DNA from 3 places in the Pseudomonas sp. 18-147 genome. Region 1 is predicted to be linked to each of the others. Evidence: predicted binding sites of a transcription regulator. Region 1 holds the regulator's gene; each other region holds the start of a gene.
The links. The regulator sigma-54, encoded in region 1, starts transcription at its own class of promoters, with help from an activator protein. The targets are predictions, from matches to a motif close to ANTGGCATNNANNTTGCTNT.
Positions count from the first base shown of each region.

Region 2: ACM0M4_RS17530 (CmpA/NrtA family ABC transporter substrate-binding protein) is a predicted target of sigma-54. The motif match lies at 6,870-6,889, and genes of this name have one in related genera.
Region 3: ACM0M4_RS27645 (circularly permuted type 2 ATP-grasp protein) is a predicted target of sigma-54. The motif match lies at 6,671-6,690, and genes of this name have one in related genera.

Region 1 covers NZ_CP182296.1:5,272,566-5,282,222, forward strand. The annotation lists gene kdsD (arabinose-5-phosphate isomerase KdsD) at 1-819, shown strand, start outside; gene ACM0M4_RS25050 (KdsC family phosphatase) at 819-1,358, shown strand; gene lptC (LPS export ABC transporter periplasmic protein LptC) at 1,367-1,939, shown strand; gene lptA (lipopolysaccharide transport periplasmic protein LptA) at 1,926-2,453, shown strand; gene lptB (LPS export ABC transporter ATP-binding protein) at 2,453-3,178, shown strand; gene ACM0M4_RS25070 (RNA polymerase factor sigma-54) at 3,404-4,897, shown strand; gene hpf (ribosome hibernation-promoting factor, HPF/YfiA family) at 4,975-5,283, shown strand; gene ptsN (PTS IIA-like nitrogen regulatory protein PtsN) at 5,297-5,761, shown strand; gene rapZ (RNase adapter RapZ) at 5,763-6,623, shown strand; gene ACM0M4_RS25090 (HPr family phosphocarrier protein) at 6,653-6,925, shown strand; gene ACM0M4_RS25095 (ZIP family metal transporter) at 7,022-7,954, opposite strand; gene ACM0M4_RS25100 (superoxide dismutase) at 7,973-8,584, opposite strand; gene ACM0M4_RS25105 (hypothetical protein) at 8,597-9,046, opposite strand; gene fumC (class II fumarate hydratase FumC) at 9,074-9,657, opposite strand, start outside.
Region 2 covers NZ_CP182296.1:3,702,632-3,712,288, forward strand. The annotation lists gene lpxH (UDP-2,3-diacylglucosamine diphosphatase) at 1-114, shown strand, start outside; gene ACM0M4_RS17505 (SPFH domain-containing protein) at 248-1,579, shown strand; gene ACM0M4_RS17510 (tRNA isopentenyl-2-thiomethyl-A-37 hydroxylase MiaE) at 1,628-2,251, opposite strand; gene ACM0M4_RS17515 (universal stress protein) at 2,422-3,285, shown strand; gene ACM0M4_RS17520 (DUF1289 domain-containing protein) at 3,341-3,808, opposite strand; gene acnB (bifunctional aconitate hydratase 2/2-methylisocitrate dehydratase) at 4,190-6,799, shown strand; gene ACM0M4_RS17530 (CmpA/NrtA family ABC transporter substrate-binding protein) at 6,977-8,185, shown strand; gene ACM0M4_RS17535 (ANTAR domain-containing response regulator) at 8,202-8,780, shown strand; gene ACM0M4_RS17540 (polysaccharide lyase family 7 protein) at 9,010-9,657, shown strand, end outside.
Region 3 covers NZ_CP182296.1:5,828,132-5,837,788, reverse strand. The annotation lists gene alr (alanine racemase) at 1-485, shown strand, start outside; gene ACM0M4_RS27660 (glycoside hydrolase family 1 protein) at 509-2,050, opposite strand; gene ACM0M4_RS27655 (diguanylate cyclase) at 2,217-4,097, opposite strand; gene ACM0M4_RS27650 (YgiQ family radical SAM protein) at 4,311-6,554, shown strand; gene ACM0M4_RS27645 (circularly permuted type 2 ATP-grasp protein) at 6,816-9,314, shown strand; gene ACM0M4_RS27640 (transglutaminase family protein) at 9,314-9,657, shown strand, end outside.

The DNA.
Region 1 (9,657 bases):
GGCAAGTCCGGTCACATCGGCAAGAAGATCGCCGCTACCCTGGCCAGCACCGGCACCCCCTCCTTCTTCGTGCATCCGGCCGAGGCCAGCCATGGCGACATGGGCATGATCACCAAGGACGACGTGGTCCTCGCCCTGTCCAACTCCGGCTCGACTGCCGAAATCGTCACCCTGTTGCCTCTGATCAAGCGCCTGGGCATCACCCTGATCAGCATGACCGGTAACCCCGAGTCGCCCCTGGCCAAGGCTGCGGAAGTGAACCTGGACGCCAGTGTCGGCCAGGAAGCCTGCCCACTGAACCTGGCCCCGACCTCCTCCACCACCGTAACCCTGGTCCTCGGCGACGCCCTGGCGATCGCCCTGCTCGAAGCCCGCGGCTTTACCGCGGAAGACTTCGCCTTCTCGCACCCGGGCGGTGCGCTGGGCCGCCGACTGCTGCTGAAGGTGGAAGACGTCATGCACGTCGGCGAAGGGCTGCCGCAGGTGCTGCTCGGCACCTCGCTGACCGGCGCGCTGATGGAAATGACCCGCAAGGGCCTGGGCATGACCGTAGTGCTCGACGAACATGGCAAGCTTGCCGGCATTTTCACCGATGGCGACCTGCGTCGCGCCCTGGATCGGGGCATCGACGTCCGCCAGGTCACCATCGACCAGGTGATGACCGTCCACGGCAAGACCGTCCGCGCCGAGATCCTCGCCGCGGAAGCCCTGAAGATCATGGAAGACAACAAGATCGGCGCACTGGTGGTGGTCGACGCGGACGACCGTCCGGTCGGCGCCCTGAACATGCACGACCTGTTGCGCGCAGGAGTGATGTAATGAGCGATACCCATTCGGCCGCGGAACTCCCGGTCCGGGCCAGCCGGATACGCCTGGCGATCTTCGACGTCGACGGCGTGCTGACCGACGGCAAGCTGTATTTCCTCGTCGACGGCAGCGAGTTCAAGACCTTCAACACCCTGGACGGACATGGCATCAAGATGCTCATCGCCTCCGGCGTGCGCACCGCCATCATCACCGGCCGCGACACTCCGGTGGTCGAACGGCGCGCGCGCAACCTGGGCATCCAGCATCTCTATCAGGGCCGGGAAGACAAGCTCGCCGTCCTCGACGAACTTCTCGGCGAACTCGGACTAGGCTATGAGCAAGTCGCCTACCTTGGCGACGACCTGCCCGATCTGCCGGTGATCCGCCGCGTCGGCCTGGGCATGGCGGTAGCCAGTGCCGACCCGTTCGTGCGCCAGCATGCCCATGGCGTCACCGCGGCCCGCGGCGGCGAAGGCGCCGCCCGCGAGTTCTGCGAACTGATCATGCGCGCCCAGGGTACGCTCGAAGCCGCCCAGGGCGCCTATCTGTAGAGCCGACCATGCCGAAGACACTACGCCAGAAACTGCTGCTCGCCCTGATCGCCCTGTTGCTGATCGTCGCGGGCTACTACTGGAACGTCGGGCTCGAGCTGTTCAACGAACAGCCGACCCGCCCCGGCCAGGACAACACCATCGACTACTATGCCGAGAATGCCCATAGCCTCCAGTACCAGGAGGACGGCAGCCTCGACTACGAGATGACCGCGGTGAAGCTGGAGCACCAGAAAGCCACGGACATCACTTTCGTCACCACCCCCGACCTGCTGCTCTTCCGTGGCAACGTGCAACCCTGGCACATCCAGAGCGCCCGCGCCGAAGTCGGACCGAAAGGCAAGGAGGTCGAACTCATCGACGACGTGCGCGTCGCACGTACCGATGCCAAGGGCCAACCAAGCATCCTGACCACCACTCGGCTGACCGTATTCCCCGACAAGAATTATGCACAGACCGAGCAAGCCGTTAAAATCGACGCGGCCAATGGAGTGACGACGGCTGTTGGAATGAAAGCGTATCTGAAAGACAGCCGGATGCACCTGCTGTCCAACGTAAGAGGTCAGCATGAGGTTCGTTAATACCCTCCCCCTTATTTTCGGTCTGACTGCCGCCCTCGGCAGCTCCATGGCCTTGGCCCTGCCTTCGGACCGCGAACAACCGATCCGCGTCCAGGCCGACAGCGCCGAACTGGACGACAAGCAGGGCGTCGCGGTCTACCGCGGCGACGTCGTGGTGACCCAGGGCAGCACCAAGCTGACCGGCAACACCGTGACCCTGAAGCAGGACAAGAACGGCGACATCGAGGTCGTGACCTCGGTCGGCAAGCCTGCCTACTACGAGCAGAAACCCGCTCCGGACAAGGACGTGACCAAGGCCTATGGCCTGACCATCCAGTACTTCGTCACGCAGAACCGGGTCGTGCTGATCGACCAGGCCAAGGTGATCCAGGAAGGCAACACCTTCGAAGGCGAGAAGATCGTCTACGACACCCAGCGCCAGATCGTCAACGCGGGTCGTGCCACCGGCTCCCAGGTGACCAGCCCGCGCCCGCGCATCGACATGGTCATCCAGCCGAAGAAAAAGGCCCAGTAATGGCAACGCTCAAAGCCCAGCACCTGGCCAAAAGCTATAAAGGCCGGCAAGTCGTCCGCGACGTCAGCATGTCCATCGATAGCGGGCAGATCGTCGGCCTGCTCGGTCCGAACGGTGCCGGCAAGACCACCTGCTTCTACATGATCGTCGGCCTGGTCCAGGCCGACCAGGGCGTGGTCCGCATCGACGAGCAGAACGTCACCCACCTGCCGATGCACGGGCGCGCCCGGGCCGGCATCGGCTACCTGCCGCAGGAAGCCTCGATCTTCCGCAAGCTGTCGGTATCCGACAACATCATGGCGATCCTCGAGACCCGCAGCGACCTCGATCGCAACGGTCGCAAGGAAGCCCTGGAAGGCCTGCTGCAGGAATTCCACATCCACCACATCCGCGACAACCTCGGCATGAGCCTGTCCGGCGGCGAACGACGCCGGGTGGAAATCGCCCGCGCCCTGGCCAGCGCGCCGAAATTCATCCTCCTCGACGAGCCCTTCGCCGGCGTGGACCCGATCTCGGTCGGCGACATCAAGCAGATCATCCATCACCTCAAGGCGAAGGGTATCGGCATCCTCATCACCGACCACAACGTCCGCGAGACCCTGGACATCTGTGAAACGGCGTATATCGTCAATGATGGGCAGTTGATCGCGGAAGGGGATGCCGAGAGCATCCTCGCCAACGACCTGGTCAAGGAAGTCTACCTGGGGCACGAGTTCCGCCTCTGAAGAAATCTCCTAGCGCGCCCTCCGGCCTCGCCGGAGCGGTTCCGCTCGCCCGCGGTTTCGCAACCACGAGTGCCGCCTGGAGCGGATGATTTATTCAGAGCAACCCTAGGCAAAGTACGAAAATTCAGGCATATAATTTGCTTCCTGGCGGTGCCGCCACCTCGGCACCCGTAGTAGTGGATGGTGCCATCCGGTACCAGCGAATAAGGTACTAAGCCCTCAGCCATGAAACCATCGCTAGTCCTCAAGATGGGCCAGCAGCTGACGATGACGCCGCAGCTGCAACAGGCCATACGCCTCCTCCAGCTATCCACCCTGGACCTCCAGCAGGAAATCCAGGAAGCGCTGGAATCCAATCCCATGCTCGAACGCCAGGAAGACGGCGACGATTTCGACAACAGCGACCCTCTCGCCGATGGCGCCGAACAGGCGGCCAGCGCGCCCCAGGAGAGCCCCCTCCAGGAAAGCGCCACGCCCAGCGTCGAAAGCCTCGACGACGACCAGTGGAGCGAACGCATACCCAGCGAGTTGCCGGTGGATACCGCCTGGGAAGACATCTACCAGACCAGCGCCAGCAGCCTGCCCAGCAACGACGATGACGAGTGGGACTTCACCGCGCGCACCAGCAGCGGCGAGAGCCTGCACAGCCACCTGCTCTGGCAGGTCAACCTGGCACCGATGTCGGACACCGATCGGATGATCGCGGTGACCATCATCGATAGCATCAACAACGATGGCTACCTCGAAGAGTCCCTCGAAGAAATCCTCGCCGCCATCGATCCGGAACTGGACGTCGAGCTCGACGAAGTGGAAGTCGTGCTGCGCCGCATCCAGCAACTGGAACCCGCCGGCATCGGCGCCCGCAACCTGCGCGAGTGCCTGCTGCTGCAACTGCGCCAGTTGCCGTCCACCACGCCCTGGCTGAACGAAGCGCTGCGCCTGGTATCCGACTACCTCGACCTGCTCGGCGGCCGCGACTACAGCCAATTGATGCGGCGCATGAAGCTCAAGGAAGACGAACTGCGCCAGGTCATCGAGCTGATCCAGTGCCTGCATCCCCGGCCCGGTTCGCAGATCGAATCGAGCGAAGCCGAATACATCGTCCCCGACGTCATCGTGCGCAAGGACAACGAGCGCTGGCTGGTCGAGCTGAACCAGGAGGCGATGCCGCGCCTGCGCGTCAACGCCACCTACGCCGGCATGGTCCGCCGCGCCGACAGCAGCGCCGACAATACCTTCATGCGCAACCAGTTGCAGGAAGCCCGCTGGTTCATCAAGAGCCTGCAGAGCCGCAACGAAACGCTGATGAAGGTCGCCACCCAGATCGTCGAGCACCAGCGCGGTTTCCTCGACTACGGCGAAGAAGCCATGAAGCCGCTGGTCCTGCATGACATCGCCGAAGCGGTGGGCATGCACGAATCGACCATTTCGCGGGTCACCACGCAGAAATACATGCATACGCCGCGCGGCATTTTCGAGCTGAAATATTTCTTTTCAAGTCACGTCAGTACCGCCGAAGGCGGGGAATGCTCGTCCACCGCGATCCGCGCGATCATCAAGAAACTGGTGGCCGCGGAAAATGCGAAAAAGCCATTGAGCGACAGCAAGATCGCTGGTTTACTGGAGGCACAGGGCATTCAAGTGGCTCGCCGCACCGTCGCCAAATACCGCGAATCCCTGGGCATAGCCCCTTCGAGCGAGCGCAAGCGACTGGTGTGACGTTGATCCACGCCAAGGTGTTCCGGAGGCAGGTTGCTAACCTGCCACTTACACACGGGCAACAAGGAGAACGCGGTATGCAAGTCAACATCAGTGGCCATCAACTGGATGTGACCGACGCCCTGCGCGACTATGTCGGCGAGAAACTGAGCCGTCTGGAGCGCCATTTCGACAAGATCACCAATGTTCAGGTGATCATGGAGGTCGAGAAACTGAAGCAGAAGATCGAAGCCACCCTGCGCATCGCCGGTGGCGAGATCGTAGCCAATGCGGAACATGAGGACATGTACGCGGCCATCGACCTGCTGATCGACAAACTCGACCGTCAACTGATCAAACACAAAGAGAAGTATCTCGAACGGCAGCAAGGCGTAGGCGCCCGCTGATCTCCCCTCCCCTATGATCCGACTTGAGCAAATCCTGACCCCCGGCCGTTCCCTCGTGAACGTGCCGGGCGGCAGCAAGAAACGCGTACTCGAACAAATCGCCAACCTGGTAGCCAGGGAGCTGCCGGAGTTCGACGCCCAGACCATCTTCGAAAACCTGGTGGCCCGGGAAAAACTCGGCTCCACCGGTTTCGGCAATGGCATCGCCATTCCGCACTGCCGCCTGTCTGGCTGCCAGAGCCCCATCAGCGCCGTGCTGCACCTGGATGCTCCCGTGGACTTCGACGCGCTGGACGGCGCGCCGGTCGACCTGCTCTTCGTCTTGCTGGTACCGGAGGCCGCGACCGAAGAACATCTCGAACTGCTCCGGCAGATCGCCGCCATGCTCGACCGTGCCGACGTACGCGACCGCCTGCGCAGCGCTCCCACTGCCGAAGCGCTTTATCAGATCGTGGTAGACGTACAGAACGGGCAATGACATGCGCCTGATCATCGTCAGCGGCCGCTCGGGCTCGGGCAAGAGCACCGCCCTGAACGTCCTCGAAGACAACGGCTTCTATTGCATCGACAACCTTCCCGCCAGCCTGCTTCCCGACCTGGCGCAGCGCGCCCTGTTGCACACGGAGCTACTGCAGCCACAGGTGGCGGTGTCGATCGACGCCCGCAACCTGCCCAGCCAGTTGCAGCGCTTCCCCGAACTGTTGCAGGAAGTGCGGGACAACCACATCAACTGCGATGTGCTGTATCTCGACGCCGACGACGAGACGCTGCTCAAACGATTCTCGGAAACCCGCCGGCGCCACCCGCTGACCACCGACACCCGTTCGCTGGCGGAGGCGATTGGCGACGAGAGCCAATTGCTCGGACCGATCGCCGACCTCGCCGACCTGAAGCTGGACACCACCAGCCTCAACCTCTATCAGTTGCGCGACACCATCAAACTGCGCCTGTTGAACAAGCCGGAACCCGGCACCGCGTTCCTCGTCGAATCCTTTGGCTTCAAGCGCGGCATGCCAGTCGACGCCGACCTGGTGTTCGATGTGCGCTGCCTGCCGAACCCCTACTGGAAGCCCGAGTTGCGCGATCATTCGGGGCTGGAGCCGGAAGTCCGCGAGTATCTGGCCGCCCAGCCGGACGTCGAGGAAATGTACCAGGACATCGTCGGCTACCTGAACAAATGGTTGCCGCGCTTCGCCGCCAGTAACCGCTCATATGTAACAGTTGCGATAGGCTGTACCGGCGGGCACCATCGTTCGGTCTACCTCGCCGAGCGGATTGGCGCTGCACTCAGGGATTCCCTGAAGAACGTGCAGATTCGCCACCGCGATCTCAGCAGCTAGCCCATAACAAGAAGGACAGACTCCCCAAGATGCCCGCCCTCGAGATCACCATCATCAACAAGCTCGGTCTGCACGCCCGCGCGGCGGCCAAGTTCGTCGGCGTCGCGGGGCGCTACCCTTGCCAGGTCCGGGTCGGCCGCAATCCTGAAAGCTGCGTCGACGGCAAGAGCATCATGGCCGTGATGATGCTGGCTGCCGGCAAGGGCACCAACCTGCACCTGCATACCGAAGGCGAACAGGAAGACGAGGCGTTGAACGCGCTGGTGGAACTGATCAACAACAGGTTCGACGAGGGCGAGTAGGCTCTTCCCAGCGACAACGAAAAAGCCGCCAACTGGCGGCTTTTCCTTTCCGGCGATTGCGGCCGGCGTCAATTCAGCTCGGGTCGGATGAATCCCCTAGCCCAGCGCGGTATCCAGCACCATCATCAGGCAGAAACCGAACACCAGGCCCAGCGTAGCCTCGGCGGCATGTCCCTGGCGGTGGGACTCGGGAATGATCTCGTGGGTGACCACGAAGAGCATCGCTCCCCCCGCGGCGGCCAGCCCCCAGGGCAGGAGCAGCGCGGAGAGGCCGACCAGCCAGGCGCAGAGCACCGCGAACAGCGGCTCGACCAGGCCCGACGCGGCACCGACCAGCATCGCCTTGAAACGCGACATACCGACTCCGGCCAGCACCAGCGCCACCACCAGACCTTCCGGCACATCCTGCAGAGCGATGCCCAGGGCGAGGCCGTTCGCCTCGTCCAGGCCGGCACCGGCCGACACGCCAACCGCCATGCCTTCGGGGATGTTGTGCAGGACGATGGCCGTGACGAACAGCAGGATGCGCGGGGGAATGCCACCGGACAGTGGCGCGCCCTCGCAACCGGGATGGACGTCCGGCATCAGCCGGCCGAGGATGAACAGCCCCATCACGCCGACCGCCAGGCCGAAGCTGACCAGGAACCCCGCGCCGAACTTCGAGTAGCCGAGGTCGCCGGCCGCGGATAGCGCCGGCATGATCAACGAGAAGGCCGTCGCCGAGAGCATCACGCCGGCACCGAAGCCCAGCAGCGCATCCGACAGGCGCGCCGGCATGGTCTTCACCACCAGCACCGGCATCGCCCCGAGAGCGGTACCGAAGGCACAGAGCAGGCCGCCTTTCAATGCCAGCACGATGGGCGCCGGCAGGTTGAGTTCGGCCAGCAACAGCGCGTGGCGGCCGAGCAGGTAGCCGCCGCCGATGAAGATCAGCAGGCCCAGCAGGTTGCGCAGCGTCCGCCCGTTACCTTCGGCGATGCCATGGAGCAACGCCTTCATCGCCGCACCGCCAGGCTGCCGGCCAGCCATCTCGCATCACGGGTAACACTAGGCCAGGGCTTGCGCATAGCGACGCGCGACCTCCCGCCAGTCGATCACGTTGTAGAAAGCGCCGATGTATTCCGGGCGGCGGTTCTGGTACTTCAGGTAATAGGCATGCTCCCATACGTCCAGGCCGAGGATCGGCGTATTGCCGTTCATCAGCGGGCTGTCCTGGTTGCCGCTGCTCTCCACCAGCAAGCTGCCCTGGGGAGTCACGCTGAGCCAGGCCCAGCCGCTGCCGAAGCGGGTCAGCGCAGCCTTGGTGAACGCATCCTTGAACGCCTCGAAGCCCCCGAGCTGCTCATCGATGGCCCGCCCCAGGTCGCCATCGGGACGGCCACCGCCCTGGGGCGACATCACGGTCCAGAACAGCGAGTGGTTGGCATGCCCACCGCCATTGTTGACAACCGGGGTGCGCAGCTTCTCCGGCAGACCAGCCAGTTGCCGCAGCAGACTTTCCACCGGCTGCTCGGCATAGGGCGTGCCTTCCAGCGCGGCGTTCAGGTTGTTCACATAGGTCTGGTGGTGCTTGCTGTGGTGGATCTCCATGGTCAGCGCATCGATGTGCGGTTCCAGGGCATCGTAGGCGTAAGGCAAGGGCGGCAAGGCGTGGGGCATGGAAACTCTCCGTCAGTGATAGCGAAGTGAGGGGGGCGGAGCGAGGAACTCGGGTCGGACCTCCGCGTTCGGCGGTCCCTTGAGCAGGCGCTCGGTGCGCGGATAGGCACCGTGTTCGCCGATGAACGACAGCAGTTCGACATAGGTGCGCCGGCTGTGATGCTGGGCCGCCTGGCGCAGGGCCAGCGGCAGCTTCTGGTCGGCGCTGACCCGCAACAGGCGCTCGTGGCAGGCGCACAGGTATTCTGCGGTCTCCTCCGGTTGCTCCAGTTGCAGGTGCAAGTCGGCCAGGTTGTGATGGGAAATCACGAACGCCATCACCGCCTCGTCGGCGTCGCCCCAGCGTTCCAGCAGCACCTGGGCCAGGGCCAGGGCATGGAGGTAGTGCTCACGCGCATCGATCAATGCGCCGGTGACGAAACAGCGGTTGCCCTGTTCGATCGTTCGTTGCCAATGACGCATGGCGGTACCTCCAGTGGTGGGGCGGCCTCAGAGGCCGCCAGCCGTGAGTTTTTCCGGATCCAGCAACACCTCCAGGCGCGCACGGTCCAGATCGGTGTTTTCCAGCGCCACATCGATGATCGGCCGTCCCTCGCGATAGGCCTGCTTGGCGATTTCCGCAGCCTTCTGGTAGCCGATGATCGGGTTCAGCGCAGTGACCAGGATCGGGTTGCGCGCCAACGCCTCGCTGAGCTTGCCCTGGTTGACCTTGAAGCTGGCGATGGCCTTGTCCGCCAGCAGCCGGCTGACGTTGGCCAGCAACTGGATGCTGTGCAACAGGTTGTCCGCCACCAGCGGCAGCATCACGTTCAGTTCGAAGTTGCCCGATTGGCCGGCGACGGCAATGGCGGCGTCATTGCCGATCACCTGGGCGGCGACCATCGCGGTGGCCTCCGGGATCACCGGGTTGACCTTGCCGGGCATGATCGAGGAGCCTGGTTGCAGCGCTTCCAGCTCGATCTCGCCGAGCCCGGCAAGCGGCCCGGAGTTCATCCAGCGCAGGTCGTTGGCCAGCTTCATCAGGGTCACCGCCAGGGTCTTCAACTGGCCGGACGCAGCGACCGCGGTGTCCT
Region 2 (9,657 bases), 1.6 Mb from region 1:
CTGGACATCGACGGCCAGCCCGCCCGGCGCATCGTGCTCGGCGACTGGGACCGCCAGGGCTGGGCCCTGGAGATCGACGCCAACGGCCATCGCCAGGCGCCCTTCCCGCTCTGACCCACCCCAGGCCCGCCATGCGGGCCTTTCAGCGAAGCATTATGCGATTCGCATTTTTTCCGCCGTCCATCTTGACGTCGCGGGCCACCTTTCAGCAGGATCGCGCTCCCCCACCCCGCATCAAGGAATGATCGTGATCATCTCGAAGGGAAACCTGATCAAGTTCGTCGCCGCCCCCCTCGGCGTGCTCGCCCTCGGCTTCGGCCTGTTCAACGGCGTGTTCTTCTATAACGAAGCCGGCTTCATGACCCACGTAAGGACCATCTTCGGCGACGAGAAGATCGTCGATGACGTCGGCTACGCGACCAAGTGGTTCGGTCGCGCCACCACCTGGAAGAAGGCCATCAGCGTGCAGTCCGTGCTGGTCATGGACGATAACGACACCAATCCGGACAACGACGGCCTCGGCGCCACCATCGAGGCTTTCCCGATCGTGTTCCTCGGCAACGTCGACGCCAAGGTCGAATCTTCCGCGCGCTTTCGCCTGCCCGGCGGCGAGCCGTTCCTGAAGATGGCCCAGGAATACCGCAACCCGGACAATTTCATCCGCACCGCACTGGTGCCGGCGATCAAGGAAACCCTCCAGGCCACCGCTTCGCTGATGAGCGCCGACGACTACTACGCCGGAGCCCGCAGCGAATTCGCCGCCGAGTTCGAGAACCAGCTCAACGACGGCCTGTACCTGATCAAGCGCAAGGAAGTCCGCGGGCCGCGCGGCGCCATTCCGCACCAGACCGCGATCCTCCAGGCCGGCACCGAGCAGGGAGCGTTCGGCGACAACAACGCCAGCCAGTTCGTCACCGAGAAGGTCACCGATGCCAAGGGCATCCCGGTACGCAAGCAACAGCAGTTCCGCAAGTTCGGCGTCGAGGTGGTGGAAGCGCGGATCACCAACGTCGATCCCAACCCGCAGTACAAGCAGCGCATGGTCAAGGTCCAGCAGGCGCTCGCCGAGCTGGCGGTGGCGCGGCAGAACCGCCTGAAGGAAGAAGAGGAAAAGCTGCTGGTCACCGCCCGCGGCGAGAAGGAAGTCGAGGCCAAGCGCCAGGAAACCCTGCGCGACCAGATCGAACGCACCACCCAGGCGGAAACCGACAAGCAATTGGCGGTGATCAACGCCGAGCGCGAGAAGCAGCGCGCCGAGATCGAGAAGCAGACCGCCGAACTGCTGCGCGACAAGGCCACGGTGACCGCCCAGGCCACCAAGATCACCGCCGACGCCGAGGCTTACGCCCGCGAAGCGGTGATCAAGGCGGACGGCGCGTTGCAGCCGAAGCTCGACGCGCTGATCGCGATCAACAAGGTCTGGGCCGAAGCCGCCGCCCAGGCCCCCGTCCCCAGCGTAATGATGGGTGCCGGCGCCAACGGCGCGGCGAGCCGCCAGGACGAGATCGGCCAGCTGATGGGCGTTCTGGCGACCAAGGCCGCCCGCGACCTGGCCCTCGACCTCAAGGTCAAGGACTGATCCAGGCAGCAAAAAAAGCGCCCCGCGGGGCGCTTTCTTGTTTCCGGCTCAGGCCACCAGGTCCACCGGGAGGCCGCTGTGGAAGCGGAATTCGTTGTCCGGACTGCTGATCAGCTCGGCCTCCTTGGCCCGCACCACCTCGATCGTCCGCTCCACGTCGGCCTCGTCGCCGTACTGGTAGGCCAGCTTCAGGTAGTCCTGGAAATGCCGCGACTCGGACTTCAGCAAACCGCCGTAGAATTTCGCCAGCTCCGCGTCCAGGTGCGGCACCAGGGCGGCGAAGCGCTCGCAGGAACGCGCCTCGATGAAGGCGCCGACCACCAGCGTATCGGTCAGCCGCTGCGGCTCCTGCTTGCGCACCAGGTCGCGCAGCGCCGAGGCGTAGCGGGAGGCGCTGACATTGACCACCGGGATACCGCGTTTCTTCAGGATCGCCAGCACCTGCTCGAAGTGGCGCAGCTCCTCGCGCGCCAGGCGGCTCATCTTGTTCACCAGGTCCAGGCGGCCGGAGTACTTGCCGATCAGTTGCATCGCCGTCGCCGCGGCCTTCATCTCGCAGGCCTTGTGGTCCAGCAGCATGACGTCCTGGCGCTCCAGGGCCGCCTCGACCCAGGCGGCGGGAGTGGAACAGGCAAGGAATTGGTCGATCTCGGGCAACATGGTGCAGGTCACTCATTCTGGAAAGAGCCTGCCATGACGCTGGTCGGGGCAGGAAAGGCGGAGCATTATACGGAAGCTGCGGCGGTCGGGCAGGCCGACCCGTTTGATATGCATCAAGAGCAGCGGCTGGATTGCGTCTAGAGTTGTTTCAGCGATAACCACAAGCACTCAGGGAGACGATCATGCAAGCCATTCGCAGCATCCTCGTGGTGATTGAACCGGACCAGCTGGAAGGTCTCGCCCTGAAACGGGCACAACTGATCGCCGGCGTGACCCAGTCGCACCTGCACCTGCTGGTCTGCGAGAAGCGCCGCGACCACAGCGCCGCTCTCAACGACCTGGCCCAGGAGCTGCGCGAGGAAGGCTACAGCGTCTCGACCAACCAGGCCTGGAAGGACTCCCTGCACCAGACCATCATCGCCGAGCAACAGGCCGAAGGCTGCGGGCTGATCATCAAGCAGCACTTTCCCGACAACCCGCTGAAAAAGGCCATCCTCACCCCGGACGACTGGAAGCTGCTGCGCTTCGCGCCCTGTCCGGTACTGATGACCAAGACCGCCCGGCCCTGGACGGGCGGAAAGATCCTCGCCGCGGTCGACGTCGGCAACAACGACGGCGAGCACCGCTCCCTGCACGCCGGGATCATCAGCCATGCCTACGACATCGCCGGCCTGGCCAAGGCCACGCTGCACGTGATCAGCGCCCACCCCTCGCCGATGCTCTCCTCTGCCGACCCGACCTTCCAGCTCAGCGAAACCATCGAGGCCCGCTATCGCGAGGCCTGCCGCACCTTCCAGGCCGAGTACGGTTTCAGCGACGAACAATTGCACATCGAGGAAGGTCCGGCCGACGTGCTGATCCCGCGCACCGCGCAGAAGCTCGACGCGGTGGTCACCGTGATCGGCACCGTGGCGCGCACCGGGTTGTCCGGCGCGCTGATCGGCAATACCGCGGAAGTGGTGCTGGATACCCTGGAAAGCGACGTGCTGGTGTTGAAGCCGGACGACATCATCGCCCACCTGGAGGAGCTGGCCAGCAAGGAGTGACCGCTGGTCGGACGAAAAAGCCGCCCAAGGGCGGCTTTTTCGCTGGAGACACCGCCTATCTGTCGATCGCCTGCAGGAACGAGGGCGCGATGTAGCGCTGGTAATGCGCTTCCGACAGCAGGAAGAATTCCCGGTCGATGGCATCGCGCAGGTCCGGCAGGCTCCAGTCGCGGAATTCCGGCAGCAGTGCCACGCCGTAGGCTTCGATCTGGTTGATCAGCCGGGAACCGCGGGCGATCAACTGGTAGGCCCAGCAATAGGGGGACTGCTCGGGGACGAAACGGATCTGCCGCTGCTCCAGTTGCAGGCGCAGGCGCGCGGCGTCGAAGACTTCCAGCTTGGCGGCCATCACCTGGGCCAGCAACTGCTCAAGGCGACTCCAGACAGCCCGCTTTTCCTCGGCGTCGTAGAGGTTCCAGTTGACCACCTCATGGTGGAAACGCTTGCAGCCACGGCATACCAGGTCGCCGTATACCGTGGAGCAAAGCCCTACGCAGGGGGTTTTGATTCTTTGCGAAGACATGGCCGGGACAACGAAAACAAAGCGGCATCTTAGCCCTTTGTCTAATCAAGTTCACCCCGTGGTTCCTAGGGTTTCCGACTTAACTTTGCGTCGAGTTTCCAGTAACATTGGCCCGCCTTTTTAGGCGCCAATGTCCGTTAGAAGCTGTTTTCAAAGCGTCACGAGCACAGTTTCCGGCAGGTACGCTGGCGACGGCGCCTCCCTCAAGCGTCTCGCCAGCCCCACCGCAGCCCGCCGGCGTAAAACTTTGAAAACAGCTTCTGTCTGGAACCTGCCGATGCCCTCGTAGGTTGGTGGATTACCGTCCACCTGGGCCTGACGAGCGGATCTGCGTCGGTTCCTGGATACGTGTCCCCCGGGACCACTGATGAGGGAAATACTGTGCTTGAAGCCTACCGCAAACACGTAGAAGAGCGTGCCGCCCAGGGTGTCGTGCCCCAACCGCTGAACGCCGAACAGACCGCAGGCCTGGTCGAGCTGCTGAAGAACCCGCCGGCCGGCGAAGAAGAATTCCTCCTTGACCTGATCACCAACCGCGTACCGCCGGGCGTCGACGAAGCCGCCTACGTCAAGGCCGGTTTCCTTTCCGCCATCGTCAAGGGCGAAGCCACCTCCCCCCTTATCGACAAGCAACGTGCCGCCGAGCTGCTGGGCACCATGCAGGGCGGCTACAACATCGCCACCCTGGTCGAGCTGCTGGACGACGCCGAACTGGCCAACACCGCCGCCGAACAGCTGAAGCACACCCTGCTGATGTTCGACGCCTTCCACGACGTCGCCGAGCGCGCCAAGAAGGGCAATGCCGCGGCCAAGTCCGTGCTGCAATCCTGGGCCGATGGCGAGTGGTTCAAGGCCAAGCCGGAAGTCCCGGAAAAGCTGACTCTCACCGTATTCAAGGTCCCCGGCGAAACCAACACCGACGACCTCTCCCCGGCCCCCGACGCCTGGTCGCGCCCGGACATCCCGCTGCACGCCCTGGCCATGCTGAAGATGGCCCGCGACGGCATCGAGCCGGTCCAGCCGGGTTCGGTCGGTCCGCTGAAGCAGATCGAAGCGGTCAAGGCCAAGGGCTTCCCGGTCGCCTACGTCGGCGACGTGGTCGGCACCGGTTCCTCGCGCAAATCCGCCACCAACTCGGTGCTGTGGTTCTTCGGCGACGACATTCCGTTCGTGCCGAACAAGCGTGCCGGCGGCTTCTGCTTCGGCACCAAGATCGCACCGATCTTCTACAACACCATGGAAGATGCCGGCGCCCTGCCGATCGAGTTCGACTGCACCAACCTGGCCATGGGCGACGTCATCGACGTATACCCCTATGAAGGCAAGGTCGTTCGCCACGACAGCGGCGAAGTGGTCACCACCTTCGAGCTGAAGACCCCGGTCCTGCTCGACGAAGTCCGCGCCGGCGGCCGTATCCCGCTGATCGTCGGCCGTGGCCTGACCGAGAAGGCCCGCGCCGAGCTGGGCCTGGGCGCCTCCGACCTGTTCCGCAAGCCGGAAGCACCGGCCGATAGCGGCAAGGGCTTCACCCTGGCGCAGAAAATGGTCGGCCGCGCCTGCGGTCTGCCGGAAGGCCAGGGCGTGCGCCCGGGCACCTACTGCGAACCGAAGATGACCACCGTCGGTTCCCAGGACACCACCGGCCCGATGACCCGCGACGAACTGAAGGACCTCGCCTGCCTCGGCTTCTCCGCCGACCTGGTGATGCAGTCCTTCTGCCACACCGCGGCCTATCCGAAGCCGATCGACGTCAAGACCCACCACACCCTGCCCGACTTCATCATGACCCGTGGCGGCGTGTCGCTGCGTCCGGGCGACGGCATCATCCACAGCTGGCTGAACCGCATGCTGCTGCCCGATACCGTTGGTACCGGCGGCGACTCGCACACCCGCTTCCCGATCGGCATCTCGTTCCCGGCCGGCTCCGGCCTGGTGGCCTTCGCCGCCGCCACCGGCGTGATGCCGCTGGACATGCCGGAGTCGGTGCTGGTGCGCTTCAAGGGCAAGCTGCAACCGGGCATCACCCTGCGTGACCTGGTCCATGCGATCCCTTACTACGCGATCCAGCAGGGCCTGCTGACCGTCGAGAAGAAAGGCAAGAAGAACATCTTCTCCGGCCGCATCCTCGAGATCGAAGGCCTCAACGACCTGACCGTGGAGCAGGCCTTCGAGCTGTCCGACGCCTCGGCCGAGCGTTCCGCCGCCGGCTGCACCATCAAGCTGCCGGAACAGGCGATCGCCGAGTACCTGAAGTCCAACATCACCCTGCTGCGCTGGATGATCGGCGAAGGCTACGGCGACCCGCGCACCCTGGAGCGTCGCGCCCAGGCGATGGAAGCCTGGCTGGCCAAGCCGGAGCTGCTGGAAGCCGACAAGGACGCCGAGTACGCCGCGGTGATCGAGATCGACCTGGCCGACGTCAAGGAGCCGGTGCTCTGCGCGCCGAACGATCCGGACGACGCGCGTCTGCTGTCGAGCGTACAGGGCCGCAAGATCGATGAAGTGTTCATCGGCTCCTGCATGACCAACATCGGTCACTTCCGCGCCGCCGGCAAGCTGCTGGACAAGGTCAAGGGCGGCATCCCGACCCGTCTGTGGCTGGCTCCGCCGACCAAGATGGACGCCCACCAGCTGACCGAGGAAGGCTACTACGGCATCTACGGCAAGGCTGGCGCGCGCATGGAAATGCCGGGCTGCTCGCTGTGCATGGGCAACCAGGCTCGCGTCCAGACCGGTTCCACCGTGGTCTCCACTTCGACCCGTAACTTCCCGAACCGTCTGGGCGATGCCACCGATGTGTTCCTGGCATCGGCCGAGCTGGCGGCGGTCTCCTCGATCCTCGGCAAACTGCCGACCGTGGAGGAGTACATGGCCTACGCGAAGGACATCGACAGCATGGCTGCCGACGTCTACCGCTACCTGAGCTTCGACCAGATCGCCGAGTTCCGCGAAGCGGCTGCGAACGCCAAGATCCCGGTCGTCCAGGCCTGATCCAGCGACGCGTCGAACAAGCCCCGCCCCGTGCGGGGCTTTTTCTTGCCCGGCGAAAACCCCCGCGCCGCCTGGCATAGCGCTTGCTGTGGCAGCTATGGAAAAGCGCACCGACGACGGCGCCTGCGCACTGGAAAACGGGACGGCCCGCGCCGCCCTCCCGCACTCGAGGTGGTGATGACAGACAGAGCGATACGCAGCCAGGCCTGGGCCGGCGGTTCCGACGCACCGGAAAAGAGCGCCCTGGACATCGGTTTCATGGCGCTGACCGATTCGGCCTCGCTGATCGTGGCCGCCACCCAGGGCTTCGCCCAGCCCTACGGCCTCACGCTCAATCTCAGGCGCCAACCGTCCTGGGCCACCTTGCGCGACAAACTGCTCAGCGGCGAGCTGGATGCCGCGCAGTGCCTGTACGGGCTGGTCTACGGCGTCCAGCTCGGCCTCGGCGGCAGCGCGGCAAGCGAGATGGCGGTGCTCATGGGACTGTGCCAGAACGGCCAGGCGATCAATCTTTCCGAACCGCTGAAGCAGGCTGGCGTGACCAGTGCGGAGGCACTGCTCCGGCATCGGCGCCAGAATGGTGCACGCCTGACCCTGGCGCAGACCTTTCCCACCGGTACCCACGCGCTCTGGCTGAACTACTGGCTGGCGAGCATCGGTCTGCATCCGCTGCACGACGTGCACAGCGTGGTGGTTCCACCGGCGCAGATGGTCGGCCATCTCCAGGCCGGGCGCATCGACGGGTTCTGCGCCGGCGGACCCTGGGGCGCCCTGGCCGTGGACCAGGGCCAGGGCTTCACCATCGCCACCAGCCAGGCGATCTGGCCGGACCACCCGGAAAAGGTCCTCGGCACTACCCGCGCCTTCGTCGACGCCTACCCGAACACCGCCCGCGCGCTGGTCATGGCGGTCCTCGACGCCAGCCGCTTCATCGAACAGAACGCCGAGAACCGCCTGGGCACCGCGCAACTGATCAGCGGCCGCGACTATGTCGACGCTCCGCTCGGCGCGATCCAGCCGCGCTTCTTCGGCCGCTACCAGGACGGCCTCGGCAACGCCTGGCAGGACCCGCATCCGCTGCGTTTCTATGCCGACGGCGAAGTCAACCGGCCCTGGCTCTCGGATGGCATGTGGTTCATGACCCAATTCCGCCGCTGGGGCCTGCTGCGCGAAGACCCGGACTACCTGGGCATCGCCCGCAGGGTCCAGCAGACCGCGCTGTACCGCGATGCCGCGACGGCCCTTGGCCTGTGCCTGGACGGCGCCGACATGCGCCGCTCGACACTGATCGACGGGCGCACCTGGGACGGCAGCGACCCCGCCGGCTACGCCCGCAGCTTCCCGATCCACGCCCTGGCCGAAACCGGCCAGGGCATCGACTTCTGACCCTGGTGCGCCCGCCATGCTGCGTATCCTGCTGATCGACGACACGCCGAAGAAAGTCGGACGCCTCAGGGCCGCCCTGCTCGAGAGTGGTTTCGAAGTGGTGGACGAGTCGGGGCTGACCATCGACCTGCCGGCGCGCGTCGAAGCGCTGCGTCCCGACGTGATCCTGATCGACACGGAGTCTCCCGGCCGCGACGTGATGGAGCAGGTCTGCCTGGTCAGCCGCGACCAGCCGCGCCCGATCGTGATGTTCACCGACGAGCACGATCCGGGAGTGATGCGCCGCGCTATCCAGTCCGGGGTCAGCGCCTACATCGTCGAAGGCATCCAGGCCAGCCGCCTGCAACCGATCCTCGACGTCGCCATGGCGCGCTTCGAGAGCGACCAGGCGCTGCGCGCTCAACTGCAGGCGCGCGAGGCGCAGCTGGCCGAGCGCAAGCGCATCGAGCTGGCCAAGGGCCTGCTGATGAAGATGAAGCATTGCGGCGAGGAGGAGGCCTACACGCTGATGCGACGCCAGGCCATGAGCCGCCAGCAGAAGCTGATCCAGGTCGCCGAGCAGATCATCGCCATGCACGACATGCTCGGCGGCTGAATCCGGCTGGGCAGCTGGCGATCATATCGCCAGCCACCCTGCTGGCCCCCGGCGCAGAGCGGCGCGGCTATGCTCGTGCGCCCGGAACGGCCCTATCCGTTCTGGGAGCTACCCCCTCGCCACCCTCGACTAGCATGACCAGGGAGGCCCGCAGTGGACGCCCAGGGCTAGGAGCCGCAGGCGTCCGCCCGAACCGCACCGCCGACTCAGCGGTCAGGAGATGCTCAGCATGATCGATCTCAGCACCTGGAACCTTACCATTCCCACCGAACCCACCCCGCAGGTGATCACCACCCAGCAACTCAACAACGGCTACCAGAGCCGGTACTTCCAGCAAGGCAACGATGGCGGCCTGGTCTTCTGGGTGCCCATCGACGGCTCGCACACCGAGGACAGCACCTATCCTCGCACCGAACTGCGCGAAACCCAGGCCGACGGCAGCCTCGACAACTGGTACTACTGGCAGGCCGACAACGAACTGCGGGTGACCATGAGCGTCGAGAAGGTCCCCTCGAAGAACAAGGTGATCATCGGCCAGATCCACAGCAAGTCGCCACAGACCGACGACGGCGAACCTCTGGTGAAGCTGCAGTACTACTACAAGCCCGAGGAAGGCCTCGGCCGGGTCGAGGCGCTGGTACGCAACCACCCGGACGATTCCTATAGCCGCAACGTGTCGATCCTCGAGCAGGTACGCCTGGGCGAGCGTTTCAACTACAGCCTGCGCGTCACCTCCAGCGGCGAGTTGGCGGTGCGCGCACGCAGCCAGGACGGCGAAGAGGACGCTTACTACCAGACCCTCGGCAGCGCCTGGAACGACCAGTTGCTCTATTTCAAGGCCGGCGCCTACGTGAACGACAACGCCGGCGACAGCGGC
Region 3 (9,657 bases), 560 kb from region 1:
CCCACATGGACTGGCTGCGGCCGGGAATCATGCTCTACGGGTCGACCCCGCTGGCCGACCTGAGCGCCGCCGAACTGGGCCTGAGGCCGGCCATGAGCCTGGGCGCGCAGTTGATTTCACTGCGCGAGGTGGCCGTGGGCGAGAGCGTCGGCTACGGCGCCACCTGGATCGCCGAGCGGCCGGCGCGGATCGGCACGGTCAGTTGCGGCTACGCCGACGGCTATCCGCGTACCGCGCCAGCCGGGACTCCGGTACTGGTCGGGGGACGCCGCGCGACCCTGGCCGGGCGGGTCTCGATGGACATGCTGGCGGTCGACCTCTCCGACCTGCCGGAGGCTCGCGTTGGCGACCCGGTGGAGTTGTGGGGCGCCGGGTTGTCGGTGGACGAGGTCGCCCGTGCCTGCGGCACCCTCGGCTACGAGCTTCTGAGCAAGGTTGGTGCGCGGGTTCCGCGTGCCTTCCAGTACGGACCTGGCCGCCTATAGCGCCAGGTCTTTTTTTGAAGTCGTTAACCTGAGTGCCGGCTTTGCTGGGGCAGGCACTTGTTACGCTCTTTATAATCCCTGATTTTCTCTTGGTATTTGTAATAGCTGGATTTTGGTGTCCTCGCTAGTTGTGGGCTTTCAAAGTCGACCCCAATCATTCCGAAGCGATTTCTGTAGCCGAACAGCCACTCGAAGTTGTCCAGAAGACTCCAGAATAGATACCCTTCTACTTTCACTCCTGCATGCTTGGCTGAGAGCGCTGCATCAATGTGGTCAGAGAGATACTTTGCCCTGAGTGGATCTAGCACCCTATTTTCAGTGAGTTTTTCATCGTCCACTCCGAAGCCGGCTCCGTTCTCCGTTATGATCAGAGTAGGATGGTCGTATTCTTTGTCTATCTGCATTAGTAGTTCGACCAGATGAGAAGGAGAGACGGGGCCGTTATAGGAAGGATACTGGTCTGGATTTGGGCGATTTGCTATTCCGAAGGGTTGGCTTGGATCGTCTTTCACCAGGGTGGGAGAGTAGAAGTTTACGCCGATGAAGTCAGGTCTTCCCTGCATGATCTTTTTCATATCATCCTGAGAGGGCTGGAACGCGGGTGCGTACTTCTGATAGAGAGTTTTTATATCTTTCGGGTAGTTTCCTTTGTAAAGCGCGTCCAGAACCCAGGCATTGTGCACAGAGTTACAGTTCCTCTTGGCTGCGCTGTTCGGGTTCTCATTATCGACACAGGGAGATAGATTCAGGGCAATACCGATTTGTCCCTTGTACCCTGCTTCCTTGTATGAGGTAACCGCTAGCGAGTTCGCCAGCAGGAGGTTGTGCATGGCCTCTGCCTGAGCTGCGCGTGACTCTACGGATAGTACTTTCTCATAGGGTGAGGGGGTCTCGGTGAGGAAGTTCTCTACCAAGGGCGTCAGGGTAAAGATATTGCCCTCCGGCTCATTGAAAGTTATGAAGTAAGGTACCTCTTCGCCAAAATTGCTGAAAATGAGCTTTGCGTAGCCAGCGAACCAGTCGGGCGATTTAGAGGAGTACCATCCACCTTTCTTGTAAAGAGCTAAGGGCATATCCCAGTGGTAAAGTGTTACAATTGGAGTTATTCCGGCATCCTTCAAATCTTGTATGAGTATCTTGTAGTACTCGAGCCCTTTGGGGTTTATCGTCTGGCCATCGGGCAGCACTCGTGCCCAGCTTATCGAGAAACGGTACGAGTTGACTCCGAGTTTGCGCATCAGATCTATGTCTTTTAGATAGACGTCTCTGGATATCTGGTTCGTGGCAACATCGCCAGTGTGGTTCTCTCCGATAAGATACTTGGTAATGCCTCTATGGGTGAAGTCGTCCCAGTTCGAAGGTCCTTTCCCGTCCAGATTCCAACCGCCCTCTACCTGATAGGCCGCTGAGGCCGTTCCCCAGAGAAAGTTGCAGTTTTCCTGAGGCTTCGCAGTGGCCAGCGAGGTATCATATAGGAGCGCAAGAGAAAGAAGCGCGAGACGGTTCTTTATATTTTCTTTTAGGGTTTTTCGAAAATTTTTAAATTGGAGGAGGCTTCTTCGCATTTTTATGGTTTTTTAGGTTGGTTTACGATTGTAGGAGTCTAGGTGTTCTCGTGATATCGAGTCGATTTTTATATTTCTACTCGTTTTGAGCGTTTTACTCGCAGGTCTGGAAATCATCTTTCAAAGGAATTGTAGGATAGCTCGATATGTGGGCTGTCTCCAGGCTTCATTTGTAAGTTCGAAGGCTGTCCATGGCTTGCTCCAACTGTAGCTCCTGGACCATCGCATAGCCGGCGCGCCCGGCGCCCTTGACCCGGTACAGCGCCTGGTCGGCGGCCTTGTAGAGTTTGCCGAACTGCAGGGCGTCGCCGGGAAACAGGGCGACGCCGATGCTCGGTGTGATCACCAGCCACTGCTTGGCGAACTCCACCGGTTTCGCCAGTTCTCGCAGCAGGCGTTCGGCGATGTCGCGGGCATGCTGTTCGGCATTCGACCCGCCGACCAGCACGGCGAATTCGTCGCCGCCGAGGCGCGCCACGCAATCCTCGGTGCGCACGCAATGGCGCAGCCGCTGGGCCACGTTCTGCAGGACGAAGTCGCCGGCATCGTGGCCATGGGTATCGGTGATCGGCTTGAAGTGATCCAGGTCGATCAGCAGCAGCGCCATGCTGTTGCCGTGGCGGCGCGCGTCGTCCAGGGCGCTTTCGGCGAACTCCATCAGGTGCCTGCGGTTGCCAAGCCCGGTCAGCGGGTCGTGATGGGCGGCGTACTGCAGTTGCGCTTCGCGCATCTGCAACTGGCGATTGGCCTCGCTCAACTCGTTGGTACGGACTTCCACGGCGCGTGCCAGGTCGCGCTGGGCGCTGTGCAGCAGGGCCAGGCGCGCGTTCTTTTCCTGGTCGGCCTGGTCCAGGGCCAGGGCCCTTTCCTGCTTCAGATCCTGGATGCGCGAGGCGAGCGCCAGGGAGAACAGCAGGGCCTCCAGGGTCAGCGCCAGCGGGAAGACCATGGCGTTGGCCGAGGTCGGCTGGACCAGCGCGGTGGCGCGCATCACGCCAAGGCTGACGCTGCCGAGCACCAGGCCGAAGCCGACCAGGTACAGGCGCGCCGTGGCCGAACCCTGGCGCCAGCGCTGCACTGCCAGGCCGATGGCGATCGGCAGGTTGGCCAGCAGGGTCAGCGCCAGCACGCCGGCCGCCTGCCAGCGCCAGCCGGCGGCGTTGAACGCCAGGCAGGCAAGGAACAGCAGGCAACAGGCGTTCAGCAGGTGATGGGCCCAGCGTGCGTGCTGCCGGCTTTGCAGCAGGTTCTGGCTGAAGCGGATCACGCAGATGCCCCAGATCGCCAGCAGCGCCAGGCGGTCAAGCCACCAGGGCACCGCCCGCTCGGGCCAGAAATACTCGAAACCATGGCCGCTGATGCTCAGGGTCAGCACCAGCGCGCTGGCAGCGGTCAGCACGTACCAGAAATAGGCGCGATCGCGCAGGCTGGTGAAGAGGAACAGGTTGTACAGCAGCAGGGCGAGGATCAGCCCGTAGGCCATGCCGAACAGCAGGTTGCCCTGGCTGCGGTATTCCAGCAGTTCGTCGTGGCTCCAGAGCCTCAGCGGAAAGGCGTTGCCGCCGGGATCGTAGCTGCGCAGGTAGACGCGCAACGGCCCATCGCCGGGAGGGATCCGGAACAGCGGATGACGGTAGGCGTGGTCGCGGCCCTCGGCGAAGGGCACCGCTTCGCCGCTGCGATGTTCACGGAACCCGCCGCGCTCGTCGGGGAGATACAGGCGCAGGTCGTGCAGGCTGGCGCTGGCGACTTCCAGCCACCAGCCGCCGGATACCGCCTCGCGTCTCGGCAGGTCGAGGCGCAGCCACCAGGCGCTGCGGCTGAGGCCGACGCTGGTGCGGCCGGCGGCGGCGACGAAGCGGCCGGCCTGCTCCGCTTGTTCGAGGTCCTCCACCGCCAGGTTGCCATCGGGGTCTTCGAGCAGGTCCAGCGAGCCGTTCAACCAGGCGCCGCTGGCCGGAGGCGCCGGAAACTCCGGCGCGGCGCGCGAAACGGCGCTGGCCAGTAGCAGGAAGATGACCGCGAGCAGGGCAAGAGGATGGCGCACGATGACTCTCCCGGGGGCCTGCCTTAGAGGCCGGGTGAGATGACGATGAATGGAGTATAGAAACAAGATGGCTAAATGATGGCATTTTTTCGAAGCCGGCCGACGACAGGCAATACCCAGTGAAAACGTCGGAATTGCTCATTTTTTGTGCTATATTCCGCGCCCCGCGTTTTCGCGACCCCCCATTCCTAGAGATACCCCCTGGTGCCCGTGATGCAAGCCGCCAAGCCGCTGTTCGACTATCCCAAGTACTGGGCCGAGTGTTTCGGTCCGGCGCCCTTCCTGCCTATGAGTAGGGAAGAGATGGATCAGCTCGGCTGGGACTCCTGCGACATCATCATCGTCACCGGCGATGCCTACGTCGACCACCCGTCCTTCGGCATGGCCATCATCGGCCGCCTGCTGGAGGCCCAGGGGTTCCGCGTCGGCATCATCGCCCAGCCGGACTGGCAGTCGAAGGACGACTTCATGAAGCTCGGCGAGCCGAACCTGTTCTTCGGCGTGGCGGCCGGCAACATGGACTCGATGATCAACCGCTATACCGCGGACAAGAAGGTCCGTTCCGACGACGCTTACACCCCCGGCGGCCTGGCCGGCAAGCGCCCGGACCGCGCCAGCCTGGTCTATAGCCAGCGCTGCAAGGAGGCCTACAGCCATGTGCCGGTGATCCTCGGCGGGATCGAGGCCTCGTTGCGGCGCATCGCCCATTACGACTACTGGCAGGACAAGGTCCGCCGCTCGATCCTGATGGACGCCACGGCCGACATCCTGCTCTACGGCAACGCCGAGCGTGCGGTGGTGGAAATCGCCCAGCGCCTGGCCCAGGGCGAACTGGTGAGCGCGATCACCGACGTGCGCGGCACCGCCTTCGTCCGTCGCGACACCCCGGAGGGCTGGTTCGAGATCGATTCCACGCGGATCGACCGGCCGGGCAAGATCGACAAGATCATCAATCCCTACGTGAACACCCAGGACACCGCCGCCTGCGCCATCGAGCAGGAAAAGGGCGCGCAGGAGGACCCGCAGGAAGCCAAGGTCGTGCAGTTGCTGGCGAACCCCAGGCTGACCCGGGAGAAGACCGTGATCCGCCTGCCGTCTTTCGAGAAGGTGCGCAACGACCCGGTGCTCTATGCCCACGCCAACCGCGTGCTGCACCTGGAGACCAACCCGGGCAACGCCCGTGCCCTGGTGCAGAAGCACGGCGAAGTGGATGTCTGGTTCAACCCGCCGCCCATTCCGATGAGCACCGAGGAAATGGACTACGTGTTCGGCATGCCCTATGCCCGCGTGCCGCACCCGGCCTACGGCAAGGCGAAGATTCCCGCCTACGAGATGATCCGCTTCTCGGTGAACATCATGCGTGGCTGCTTCGGCGGCTGCACCTTCTGCTCGATCACCGAGCATGAGGGACGGATCATCCAGAACCGCTCGCACGACTCGATCATCCGCGAGATCGAGGAGATGCGCGACAAGGTGCCCGGCTTCACCGGCGTGGTCTCCGACCTTGGCGGACCGACGGCGAACATGTACCGCATCGCCTGCAAGAGCCCGGACATCGAGCGGCACTGCCGCAAGCCATCCTGCGTGTTCCCCGGCATCTGCGAGAACCTCGATACCGACCACAGCTCGCTGATCGAGCTGTACCGCAAGGCCCGGGCGCTGCCGGGGGTGAAGAAGATCCTGATCGCCTCCGGCCTGCGCTACGACCTCGCCGTCGAGTCGCCCGAGTACGTCAAGGAACTGGTGACCCACCACGTCGGCGGCTACCTGAAGATCGCCCCGGAGCACACCGAGCGCGGTCCGCTGGACAAGATGATGAAGCCGGGGATCGGCACCTACGACCGCTTCAAGCAGATGTTCGAGAAGTTCTCGAAGGAAGCCGGCAAGGAGCAGTACCTGATCCCGTACTTCATCGCCGCCCATCCCGGGACCACCGACGAAGACATGATGAACCTGGCCCTGTGGCTCAAGCGCAACGGCTTCCGCGCCGACCAGGTCCAGGCGTTCTATCCTTCGCCGATGGCCACTGCCACCGCTATGTATCACTCGGGCAAGAACCCGCTGCGCAAGGTCACCTACAAGAGCGATGGCGTGACCATCGTCAAGAGCGACCAGCAGCGGCGCCTGCACAAGGCCTTCCTGCGCTACCACGACCCGAAAGGCTGGCCGCTGCTGCGCGAGGCGCTGGAGCGGATGGGGCGCGCCGACCTGATCGGCAATGGCAAGCACCACCTGGTCCCGACCTACCAGCCGGATACCGGCGAATACCAGAGCGCCCGGCGGAAGAACTCGACGCCGGCCGGCAGCAAGAAGGCCGGCAAGCTGCTGACCCAGCATACCGGCCTGCCGCCACGCGCCAGCGACGGTGGTAAGCCGTGGAGCAAGGGTCAGCAGAACAAGGCGACGGCCTTCGCCAAGGGCAAGAAGAAGTCGCGCCAGCCGAACATCCCGCGCTGATCGCCGGGGCGGCCCTGCCGCCCGCAAAGCGTGCGCGGCTGCAACCTTGCCTGCGGTCGCGCACCGTCGCAGTGCATTGCCGCGGCACGACCTCCTGGCCGCCCGGGCCTGACGGCGCTGGCACAAGTCTTGCGCTTCCGGGGCATCCCGGTCTTCACGAAGAACCGTCGTGGCGGACCCGGCAACGCCTCGTCGCTTCGCTCCGGCGTCGCGCCGCCGACTCCGCTACAGTGACCGCAACCCCAGCCCCGCGAGCCTTCGATGCCCGAGCTGCTTGCCCACTATCCGTTCACCGATACGGCCTACCACGAGTTGCTCGATCGCCAGGGCGGCGTGCGTCCCCATTGGCAGCGGCTGTTCCGCCAACTGGAGCGCAGCAGCCCTGAGCAATTGCGCCAGCGCCAGGCCCTGGTGGAACGGCAGATCCAGGAGAACGGCGTCACCTACAACGTTTACGCCGATCCCAAGGGCACCGACCGCCCCTGGGCGCTGGACCTTCTGCCGAACCTGCTGTCCGCCGCCGAGTGGCAGCCGATCGCCGCTGGTGTGGCGCAGCGTGCTCGGCTGCTCAATGCGCTGCTGGCCGACCTGTACGGCGACCAGCGTCTGCTCGCCGAAGGGCTGCTGCCCAGCGAACTGGTCTTCGGCCATCCGAACTTCCTCTGGCCGGCGCTCGGCATCCGGCCGCCCGGCGGGATCTTCCTGCACAGCTATGCCGTCGACCTGGCGCGCGATGCCGACGGACGCTGGCAGGTCCTCGCCGACCGCACCCAGGCGCCGTCCGGCGCGGGCTATGCGCTGGAGAACCGGCAGATCGTCTCGCGGGCCTTGCCGGAACTCTATCGCGACCTGCGCGTGCAGCATCTCGCCGGGTATTTCCGCACCCTGCAGGAGACCCTCGCCAGCCAGGCCGCCGGCGACGGCGAGACGCCGCTGGTGGTGCTGCTGACTCCCGGACGTTTCAACGAAACCTACTTCGAGCATCTCTACCTGGCGCGCCAGCTCGGTTTCCCGCTGGTCGAGGGGCACGACCTGACGGTGCGCGACGCCACCCTCTATCTCAAGACCCTCGGCGGCCTGAAACGGGTGCACGCGGTATTGCGGCGCCTCGATGACGACTTCTGCGACCCGCTGGAATTGCGTACCGACTCGGCGCTGGGCATTCCCGGCCTGCTCGAGGCGGTACGCCAGGGGCGCGTACTGGTGGCCAACGCGTTGGGCAGCGGGGTGCTGGAATCGCCCGGCCTGCTCGGCTTCCTGCCGCAGGCCTGTCGCCGCCTGCTGGGCGAGGAGTTGGCGCTGCCCTCGCTCGACACCCGCTGGTGCGGCGAGCCGCAGGCCCTCGAGGCGATACTCGCGGCACTGCCCGACCTGGTGATCAAGCCGGCCTTTCCCGGCCAGCGCTGCGAACCGCTGTTCGGCCACGCCCTCGACGGTGCCGGCCTGGCATCCCTCGGCGAGCGCTTGCGCGAGCGCCCGCAGGCCTACGTGGCGCAACGCCTGGCGCAGTTGTCCCAGGCGCCGGTCTGGCGCGACGGCGAGGCCGGCGTCGGCCTGCAGTCGCGGGCCATCGGCATGCGCGTGTTCGCCGTCGCCGCCGCCGACGGACGCTACTGGGTGATGCCCGGCGGTCTGACCCGCGTAGCCTCGGCGGCGGACGCCGAAGTGGTGTCGATGCAGCGCGGCGGGGCGAGCAAGGACACCTGGGTGCTGGCCGAGCGAGCAGTCGGCGGCGAGCCGTTGCGACCGCGCCGGCTCGGCGTGCGCGACCTGGTCCGCGAAGACCCCTACCTGCCGTCGCGGGTGGTGGAGAACCTGTTCTGGTACGGCCGCTATGCCGAGCGTTGCGACGACCATGCGCGCCTGTTGCGGGTGGTGCTGTCGCGCTACGTGGATGCCGATGGCGACGAAGAGGCGTTGCGCAGCGCCCTGGCCCTGGCCGGCGGCATCGGCCTGCTGCCCGGGGATGGCGAGCCGTTGGAAAGGTGCCTGTTGCGGGCGTTGCTCGACGAGCACTGGCCGGCGAGCCTGTGCGCCAACCTGCGGCGCCTGCACTGGGCGGCGGCGCAGGTGCGCGGGCGCTTGTCCGGGGAGAACTGGCTGGCCTTGCTGGAGCTGCAACGCGACATGCAGGCGCTCGATCCGGCACGCACCGACCTCGGCGAAGCGCTGGACTTCCTCAACCGGCTAGTGATGTCCCTGGCCGCGTTGTCCGGTTTCGCCCTCGACGACATGACCCGCGACGACGGCTGGCGTTTCCTGATGATCGGCCGGCGCATCGAGCGCGTGCGCTTCTTCGCCGAGAGCATCGCCGCCTTCCTCGACGGCGGTAGCGCCTGGGACGCCGGCGCGCTGGAGTGGCTGCTGGAGCTGGGTAACAGCGGCATCACCTACCGCTCGCGCTACCTGGCGTCGCCGCAGCTGGTCCCGGTGCTCGACCTGCTCCTGTTGCACGAGCAGAACCCGCACTCGCTGCGCTTCCAGTTGCAGGCCCTGGAGCGTTCGCTGGAGCGCCTGCACGAGGAGTTCGGCGCGCCACGCGAGCGGGAACTCAGGACCCTGGGCGAACGCCTGCGCAGCTTCGATCTGGCGGCCCTGGAAAGCCCGCTGTTCGGCGCGGCAGGACTCGACGAGGTGCTCGTCGGGCTGGCGCGACTGCTGCGCGACATCGCCGCCTGCGCCGGACAGGTCTCCGATCGGCTAGGCTTGCGCTATTTCGCCCATGTCGACGATGTCAGCCAGAGAACGGTATCCACCTGATGTCCGCACCCGCGCTTCGCTCCGTTCCGCTCCAGGGCGCCCGCTACCAGGTGCTGCACGACACCCATTACCGCTATGCGACGCCGGTCTCGCTGTCGCGGCAACTGGCGCATCTCTGGCCACGCGAATGCGCCTGGCAGGCCTGTCATGAGCGGGCACTGCTGATCGAGCCGGGGCCGAGCCGGCGCGAGGATGGCCACGACGCATTCGGCAATCCGCTGAGCCGGCTGGCCTTCGAGCGTCCCCACGAGGCGCTGCGGGTCAGCGCGCGACTGCAGGTCGAAGTGTTCGCCCATGCGCCGGCGCAACTGACCGCGTCGCCGGCATGGGAAACCGTCGCCGC